DNA from 4 places in the Rossellomorea sp. LJF3 genome. Region 3 is predicted to be linked to each of the others. Evidence: predicted binding sites of a transcription regulator. Region 3 holds the regulator's gene; each other region holds the start of a gene.
What was found. The regulator Rex, encoded in region 3, represses fermentation and respiration genes when NADH is low (regulators of the CRP and FNR family bind a similar motif). The targets are predictions, from matches to a motif close to TTGTGAAATATTTCACAA.
Positions count from the first base shown of each region.

Region 1 (2,206 bases), on a different contig from region 3:
ATAGGTTTGAAAAAGTCTTTCCCATATTCGCCAAACCCCTTCAATCTGATTCCATAGAAATGGGATAGTACCACGACCATAACCGCCAGGGTCATCGTGATGGCAGGATCGGCTGTAGGTGACTTCCACCATAATTCGCCGTCATATACGACAGAGAACGGCAGACCCAGCATATTCGACACAAAAATATACATGATAATCGTGAGACCTAAGATATGGAAACGGCCACCCGTCTTCCAGTCCATGTTGCTCTTAATGATCCCCTTGACGAAGTCCATCACCCACTCGAAAAAATTCTGCATTCCGGTCGGTTTCAGGGCTAAGCGACGTGTAGATAAGAGGGCTATAATAAACACTATGGCCGTTGCGACCGTGATCATCAAAACGTTCGCAAGGTTAAAAGTCAAACCCAGGAAATGGGCTGTAGGTGCTCCATGATTCAAAATACTTCACCTCTCTTCCCCGCTATTTATTAGTTTTGAAGCTGCTGAAAAAATAATCTATCATAATGACAATATAGGTCGTCATTAATCCAATAATAAGACTTAGGAGATGAAATGTTTCTGGAAATCGTGTGGCAATGATGACTCCAAGGGCGGCTGCGGCCATACGGGAAGTGGTTCCTAGTGATCTCACTTTTTTTCCCTCTACCACGGCGTCCCCGAACTTCGAGACCCGCTTCGTCATGCCCCAGTGCATATAAAGACTTAGAACTGTCCCTAAAATTAACCCTAAGAATACTGATTTGTGGGTGGTGAATCCCCAACCCAGGACGTAAATAGAAAGCACGTAAATTATGTATTTCCGCTGTCTATTAAACATTTGATGGAGTTCCGGCATATCTTATTATTCTCCTAAGAAGAAATGTCGTACTGTTCGAAGCATCGCATAGATCCCTGCGGCAAGACCGAGGAGTAATCCGATGATTAAAAAGAGTGGTGCTGAATCAACCTGCTGATCAATCCATCTCCCCAGGAAAATCCCGACTAAGATAGACCCGACAAGCTGTGCTAGAATGGCCGAATAAATCGCCATCGCCTTATATGGGCTTTCGTTTTTTTGACCCATTTCAACCTCTCCCATTCAAACGGAATTTGAACATGAGGCAAGCATTTCAGACATGATGTAAAACCGATTGCATAAGGGTTTCCGCATTGTGAAAACCTTATCATTTTACATCCTTTGTAAGCATACAATAGGGCTTAATCTATGTCAATGCGTTCAAGTTAAAAAGTTCACAACCTATCCACGTGTTTCCAGATTGTTCACATTTTCAACACAATTGCTAGAAAAGCGGAGCCGACTGCTCAGGCCCGACAAGCATAAGATGAATATGCCGGAAAGGCGCTTTTTGCCTTTTTGGCATATTTAGCTTATGACCTCGAGGGACTAGGAGGCGCAGCTGGACATGTCGAAAAGCATATCCGACTGCCCACCCCTCACGCACAACTTAGAAATATATTAACAAATTCATAGTTCCACTCTTCACATGCCCCTCCATTATATAGAAGATTCCCTTGCTGAGTAACCCTTGAATTTAATGTAAATACTTCCAACTGATTTCAAAATGCTAGCGTTTATAAAATTAAAGGTCCGTCCCTCAAAAATTGTAAGAGGGACGGACCTTTACACTATTTTATTCGTTTGGATCGAAGGATTTTGGACGCTCATCCAGGTGACCGAAGTGATAGCGGATCGCTTGGGTGATTCGGTAGGATGCCTGTCCGTCTCCGTATGGGTTTGTCGCTTTTGACATTTTGCCGTGTGCTTCCGAATCTGTAAGAAGTTCTTTCGCAAGCTTGTAGATGTTTTCTTCTTCATTACCGGCAAGCTTCAATGTTCCGGCTTCAATTCCTTCAGGACGCTCGGTTGTGTCACGAAGGACAAGGACCGGCACACCTAACGAAGGTGCTTCTTCCTGAACACCGCCTGAATCGGTCAGAATCAGGTGGGCACGGGAGGCAAAGTTATGGAAATCGATGACATCCAGCGGCTCGATCAGATGAATCCGCTTGTCGTTACCAAGTACTTCATCCGCCACTTTACGAACGGCCGGATTCAAGTGGACCGGATAGACAACCTGGATATCATCATGCTCTTCCACTAATCGCTTGATGGCACGGAACATATTGCGCATCGGTTGACCAAGATTTTCACGACGGTGAGCCGTTAACAGAACTAAACGATCGTCACCAAGCTTCTCCAA
Region 1 is NZ_JBANLY010000029.1:28,800-31,005, forward strand. Features, by position in the region: gene atpB (F0F1 ATP synthase subunit A) at 1-443, opposite strand, end outside; gene V8G47_RS19085 (ATP synthase subunit I) at 466-840, opposite strand; gene V8G47_RS19090 (AtpZ/AtpI family protein) at 847-1,068, opposite strand; gene wecB (non-hydrolyzing UDP-N-acetylglucosamine 2-epimerase) at 1,637-2,206, opposite strand, start outside.
Region 1: the regulator Rex is predicted to act here: its motif matches at 1,224-1,241, upstream of V8G47_RS19090 (AtpZ/AtpI family protein).

Region 2 (2,206 bases), on a different contig from region 3:
TCCACATTTCTCGTAACAGCGGATCGCTCTCGTGTTCCATGTCATCGGATCCATCACGAGGCGGTGGACTCCCTCCTTCTGAAGCAAGTACTCCACCACTGCACGAATGAGCTGTGTTCCGACTCCCTTATTCCAATAATCCGCCTCTCCGATGAATTGATCCGTACCATAAATCACTTCATCCAGATTCGTATAGCCGTAGCGTATCATCGTCTCATGATCGAGCTTATAATATTGAAGATAACCGATTTCAACCCCTTCATACTCAACAAGACAACTCATGACACCCCTATCGGAGAAGAATTTCTCCTCCACCATCTCGGTGGTGAAAGGGCGATCCCTGCCTTCATAAAATTCCAGGACCACGGGATCCGTCAACCACCTTGAGAGCGTGTACTTATCCCCAGCCACTAACGGGCGGACACTCAACTCCCCACTCACGACATTCATACACACAACACCTCCATAAACGAACCTCTTCCTATATACATTCATCAAAGCCAATAAAAAACCCTTCTTTTAGAGGGACGGACCTTGATTCCTAGGACCAGGTCCTAGGAATCAAGGTCCGTCCCCCTATAATAACTTTGACATATTTGTGAATCATTTCACAAATAATGTATGATAGGATGTATTTATCAATAGAATATCAATGTGAAACGTGTTATGCTCTATTTGTGAATTACTTCACAATGTTAGCAGGTGCAATCTATTCATCCCCTCGAACCATCGAGTATGCATGTTACCAATCGCTAGAACAAAATATGAAAGAATAGGTGATGACGTATGACAGTCAAATGCACAAACAAAGTAGCATTAATCGGTACAGGATTTGTCGGTTCCAGTTATGCCTTCGCTCTTCTCAATCAAGGAATTGCCCATGAGCTTGTGATGATCGACCTGAATAAGGAGAAAGCCGACGGAGATGCACGGGATTTAAATCACGGTCTTGCTTTTGCTTCCCCGATGAAGATTTCAGCCGGGGATTATCGTGATTGTAAAGACGCTGATTTAGTCGTCATCACCGCGGGAGCCAATCAGGCGCCTGGTGAAACCAGATTGGACCTTGTAGAGAAAAATGTGAAGATCTTCAAGAGCATCGTAGACTCCGTCATGGAAAGTGGTTTCAACGGAATCTTCCTTGTCGCGACCAACCCTGTCGACATCTTAACCTATGCCACGTGGAAATTCTCCGGCCTGCCGAAAGAGAGAGTCATCGGCTCAGGGACGATACTTGATACAGCCAGGCTCCGCTACCTGGTCGGTCAGCACTTCGATATTGATACACGGAATATCCACGCCTATATCATGGGGGAACATGGTGACACTGAGTTCCCGGTTTGGAGCCATACGACGGTTGGTGCAAGTCAGTTGAATGAACTGATTGATATGGAGATGGAGAACGTCCAGAAAGATCTCGACGACATTTTTGTCAATGTAAGGGACGCAGCCTATCACATCATCGAACGAAAAGGGGCAACGTACTACGGAATCGCCATGGGACTTGCCCGGATTACCAAAGCCATCTTCAATAATGAAAACAGCATCCTGACCGTTTCCGCCCTCCTGGAAGGAGAATATCAGGAAGAGGACATGTATATCGGTGTACCGGCCATCATCAACCGGGATGGAATCCGAAAAGTTGTCGAACTTCCCTTGAATGAAAAAGAAAAGGCCCAGTTCTCACATTCTGCACAAACGTTGAAAAACGTCATGAAAAAAGCGCTGGAATCTTGATCGGGGACCTTATCACAGCAGATTAGACACGCACGCCCACTTCCCCTCCTCATAAGATAAAGAGAATTCTTTATAAGGAGGTTCTTCTATGTACAATCACAGACAATTATTCCCTGGTTTTCCCGGGGGAGGACAGGGTTCCGGTGGTGGCTTCCCTGGTATTCCTGGATTTCCAGGCGGCGGTGGGGGTTCAGGCAGCGGCGGTTTCCCAGGCATACCGGGTTTTCCCGGGGGAGGACAAGGAGCACCAAGCTCACCACCCCCTACAGGCGGGCAGGGCGGACAAAACCAACCACCACCCGGTCCACCACCGAACTTCCAACCGCAAAAAACGGCACTTCAAGGAACGCAGGGCGGACCGAGCACTTTCGCAGTCGATCCGGGTGCCATCAGAAGATGCTTATTCCGTTACACGTATATATGGTTAAGAAGAGATGCTTTCTGGTTCTACCCGGTGTTTATCGGGCGC
Region 2 is NZ_JBANLY010000002.1:255,358-257,563, forward strand. Features, by position in the region: gene V8G47_RS03725 (GNAT family N-acetyltransferase) at 1-450, opposite strand, end outside; gene V8G47_RS03730 (L-lactate dehydrogenase) at 787-1,737, shown strand; gene V8G47_RS03735 (hypothetical protein) at 1,826-2,206, shown strand, end outside.
Region 2: the regulator Rex is predicted to act here: its motif matches at 597-614, upstream of V8G47_RS03730 (L-lactate dehydrogenase).

Region 3 (2,206 bases):
GGCTCATCAAGGATAAGGATGTCAGGCTTGGTCAGAAGAAGCTTACCAAGGGCGAGACGGGTTTTCTGCCCACCGCTCAATGTTGAAATCTTGGTTTCGTAATCAAAATCGGCAAAGTTCAATCCGTGAAGGACGGAACGGATATCGGCTTCATACTGATAGCCGCCGGAGTCCTTGAAGAGAACCTGTAATTGATCGTATTCCTTCAATACCCGTTGATAGACCTCCTCTTGTTCATATACCGAGGGATCGGCCATTTGCTGCTCCAATAATCGCAATTTTTTTTCCTGCTGTTTCAATTCCTCAAAGACGGTCAGCATCTCAGACCAGATGGATAGATCCGATTCGAGACCCGTATTTTGGGCAAGATACCCGATGGAGACGCCTTTTGGCTTTGTGATCTCCCCGGAGTCGTAGGAAAGGTGGCCTGCTATTATTTTTAGAAGAGTCGACTTCCCCGCACCATTACGGCCAACAAGGGCAACGCGATCTCTGGTCTGTATTTCAAGTTTAATATTTGATAGGATATTATCTGCACCGAAGTTTTTTGTTAATTGATTCACTTGTAAAAGAATCATGACGTTTCACCTCTATTTCATAGTGCTAGTGTACCGTATTTGAGAGGGGAACGGCAATAAAACACCTATTAATCTTCGTACACTTAGGATAAAATATAGTGTATGATGGGTAGGAGAGTTTAATAAATTCTGGATGCTTTCAATTTTGGAAGCGGTATCAGAGGTTTTGAATAGATGTGGGGGAATACAATATGAACCAGGATACAACGAAAATTCCACAGGCAACGGCCAAGCGCCTTCCGTTATATTATCGATTTATCAAGAATCTGTACTCATCAGGTAAGCAGAGGGTTTCATCGAAGGAATTAAGTGAAGCGGTGAAAGTTGATTCTGCTACGATCCGCAGGGACTTTTCTTATTTTGGTGCATTGGGTAAAAAGGGATACGGCTATAATGTCAATTATCTGTTATCCTTCTTCCGTAAGACCCTGGATCAGGATGCCCTTACGAAGGTTGTGCTGATCGGGGTGGGGAATCTTGGTACAGCGTTTCTTCATTATAACTTCATCAAGAATAATAATACGAAGATCGAAATGGCTTTTGAGGTGGATGAAAAGAAGGTCGGGACTCAAATCAGTGATGTACCCGTTTTTCATTTAGATGATTTAGAAGAGAAGCTTGTGGGGCATGATATTGAAGTAGCGATTCTGACGGTGCCGGCATCTTCTGCTCAGAATATCACAGACCGATTGGTTTCTTCGAATATAAAGGGGATACTGAATTTCACCCCTGCGAGATTGACGGTGCCCGACCATATCCGCGTCCATCATATCGACTTGGCGGTGGAACTTCAGTCACTCGTTTACTTCTTGAAACATTATTCAGAGGATGACACGGAAATGTCACAAGATGGAATCATAACAGAATAGAAAATTCTTCATATTTACGTTATGATAGAATGGTAAAAGAGGAGGTGTCTCATTATGCCAGGTCCAGGTAGCCTCGTATTAATAGCAGTCGTTGCTTTACTTATTTTTGGTCCTAAGAAACTTCCGGAATTAGGAAAAGCGGCAGGAAATACATTGCGTGAATTTAAAAATGCAACAAAAGGCTTAGCAGATGATGAAGACGAAAAAAATAATAGTGCTAAGTAGGGTAGGATGAACGCCATGAGTCAAAGAGACATGACAGTTTATGAACATATAGGAGAATTGCAAAAACGACTCATGTTTGTAGTCGTTTTCTTCTTGTTAGCAGTTGTTGTAAGCTTCTTTCTTGCAGAACCTTTGATCAGGTACTTACAGCATGCCGATGAAGCGAAAGAATTAACCATGAACGCCTTTCGTATCACAGATCCTCTCAAGATCTATATGGAAATGATCATGTTCATTGCTTTGATCATGACATCCCCTATCATTCTTTTTCAAGTCTGGTCTTTTGTCAGTCCGGGTTTATACGAAAGAGAAAGAAAAGTGACGCTTAGTTACATTCCAGTTTCCCTCATCCTTTTCTTAGGTGGATTGTCATTTTCTTATTTTATTTTGTTTCCATATATCGTGAAATTCATGATGGGTTTATCAACGAATCTAAATATAGAACAAGTGATAGGAATAAACGAATATTTTCATTTCTTATTCCAGATCACGATTCCTTTCGGTTTTCTCTTTCAGTTACCCGTAGCCATGCTT
Region 3 is NZ_JBANLY010000031.1:4,946-7,151, forward strand. Features, by position in the region: gene V8G47_RS19345 (ABC-F family ATP-binding cassette domain-containing protein) at 1-578, opposite strand, end outside; gene V8G47_RS19350 (redox-sensing transcriptional repressor Rex) at 770-1,447, shown strand; gene V8G47_RS19355 (twin-arginine translocase TatA/TatE family subunit) at 1,502-1,672, shown strand; gene tatC (twin-arginine translocase subunit TatC) at 1,688-2,206, shown strand, end outside.

Region 4 (2,206 bases), on a different contig from region 3:
ACTCGGGCAGGTATACAATCAGCTATTGATCGGGATGGCTTCATCCGAGCGAATCTTTGAATTCCTTGATGAACAACCAATCGTAAACGAAAAGAAAAATGCCTTGAATCTGACTGATATCAAAGGAAGAATCCAATTCGAACATGTGGAATTCTCTTATGATGATAAACGTAAAGCACTCAGGGATATCAATCTGGAAATGAAAGCCGGGCAAACCGTTGCCCTCGTCGGACATACAGGATCGGGAAAAACGACGATTGCGAATCTCATCAGCCGATTTTACGACCCGACAAATGGCGTGGTAAAAATTGATGGAGTCGATTTACGGGATGCATCTGTTTCAAGCTTACGCAGTCAAATCAGCATCGTCCTGCAGGATACATTCATCTTCTCAGGAACGATCATGGATAATATCCGATTCGGACGCCCGGGTGCATCCGATGAAGAGGTCTTGAAGGCAGCCGAAGCCATCGGGGCCAACGAATTCATCGAAAAGCTCTCAAACGGTTACGAAACGGAAGTCGAGGAACGGGGGAATGTGTTATCTGTAGGTGAAAGACAACTATTGTCCTTCGCCCGTGCCCTTTTGGCAAATCCTCGCATCATCATCCTGGATGAAGCGACAGCATCCATCGATACAGAAACAGAAGTCAAGATCCAAAACGCATTGAAGAAATTATTGAACGGCCGTACCGCGATCATCATCGCCCACCGCCTTTCCACAATCCGTGAGTCCGACAATATTTTTGTCCTTGAAAATGGCAGAATCAAAGAGTCCGGAAATCACAACGAGTTGATGGAACAGGAAGGAGATTATTTTGAACTGGTGAAGTCACAGTTCAGGATGTTGGATGCGATGTGATGTGTAGTATAGAGGACCTCACACTGGTGTGTGGGGTTTTTTTGTGTGGTGTCGGTGAAACGGGGTGGTACCCAGTTGGAAAGACTAAATAGCAAAAAACTTTGTGAAAAACGTCACAAAATATTCATGTTCAATACTTCACAAACTTACCATCAGGTTTTATAATGAACAATAAGTGATAAACAGTAGGAAAGAGCTGTTTACGATAAAAAGTAATTCGGTAGGGGGAGTAAAGAATGGTTTTGGATAGTGTGATTTTAAGCAGGATGCTCACGTCGACAACCCTTGCATTCCATATTATTTTTGCAACGATTGGGGTAGGGGTTCCGGTTATGATATCCATAGCGGAGTTCATGGGAATCAAACGAAATGATCCTCATTACCTTTTGCTGGCACGAAGATGGGCGAGGGGATTTACGATTACGGTGGCAGTCGGGGTGGTGACCGGTACTGCGATCGGGCTTCAGCTGTCCTTGTTATGGCCTTCTTTTATGCAGGTCGCCGGACAGGTGATTGCCTTGCCTTTATTCATGGAGACTTTTGCGTTTTTCTTCGAGGCCATCTTTTTGGGGATATATCTTTATACGTGGGATCGATTCAAGAATAAATGGATTCACTGGCTGCTGACGATACCGGTGATGATCGGTTCTTCGGCTTCAGCCCTTTTCATCACGACGGTGAACGCATTCATGAATACGCCACAGGGATTCGAATTGGAAAATGGAAAAGCAATTAATATCGATCCGATTGCAGCGATGCTGAATCCGGCGACACCAACCAAAGTGTTTCACGTGCTGACTACGGCGTACTTAACATCTGCCCTCATTCTGGCAGCGATCACAGCATTTGCTATCCTCCGTAAAAAGGGAGGGGACTATCATAAGAAAGCCCTTCGGTTAACGATGGTATCTGCGTTGATTTTCGCTTTTGGTTCAGCTTTGGCAGGGGATTTATCGGCCAAGTTCCTGGCTGAATATCAGCCTGAGAAACTTGCGGCGGCAGAGTGGCATTTTGAGTCAGAAGAGAATGCCGATTTAATCGTTTTCGGGACGCTTGATGAAAACAATGAAGTCCATAATGAGATACGATTACCAGGTTTCCTGAGCTTCCTGGCGGGGAGTTCGTTTGATACAGAGGTCATCGGGTTGAATGAATTTCCGGAAGACGAACGGCCGCCTTTATGGGTACATTACTTGTTTGATTTGATGGTGTCCATCGGGTTTTACAGTATCTTCATTGCTGGGGCATTTATCTTATTCTGGAAATGGAAAAAACGGAATGAATGGAATAAAGGATTGCTATGGGGGATTGTTGCAAGTGGGCCGCTTGCGATGCTTGCCATCG
Region 4 is NZ_JBANLY010000008.1:39,871-42,076, reverse strand. Features, by position in the region: gene V8G47_RS09790 (ABC transporter ATP-binding protein) at 1-862, shown strand, start outside; gene V8G47_RS09785 (cytochrome ubiquinol oxidase subunit I) at 1,099-2,206, shown strand, end outside.
Region 4: the regulator Rex is predicted to act here: its motif matches at 964-981, upstream of V8G47_RS09785 (cytochrome ubiquinol oxidase subunit I).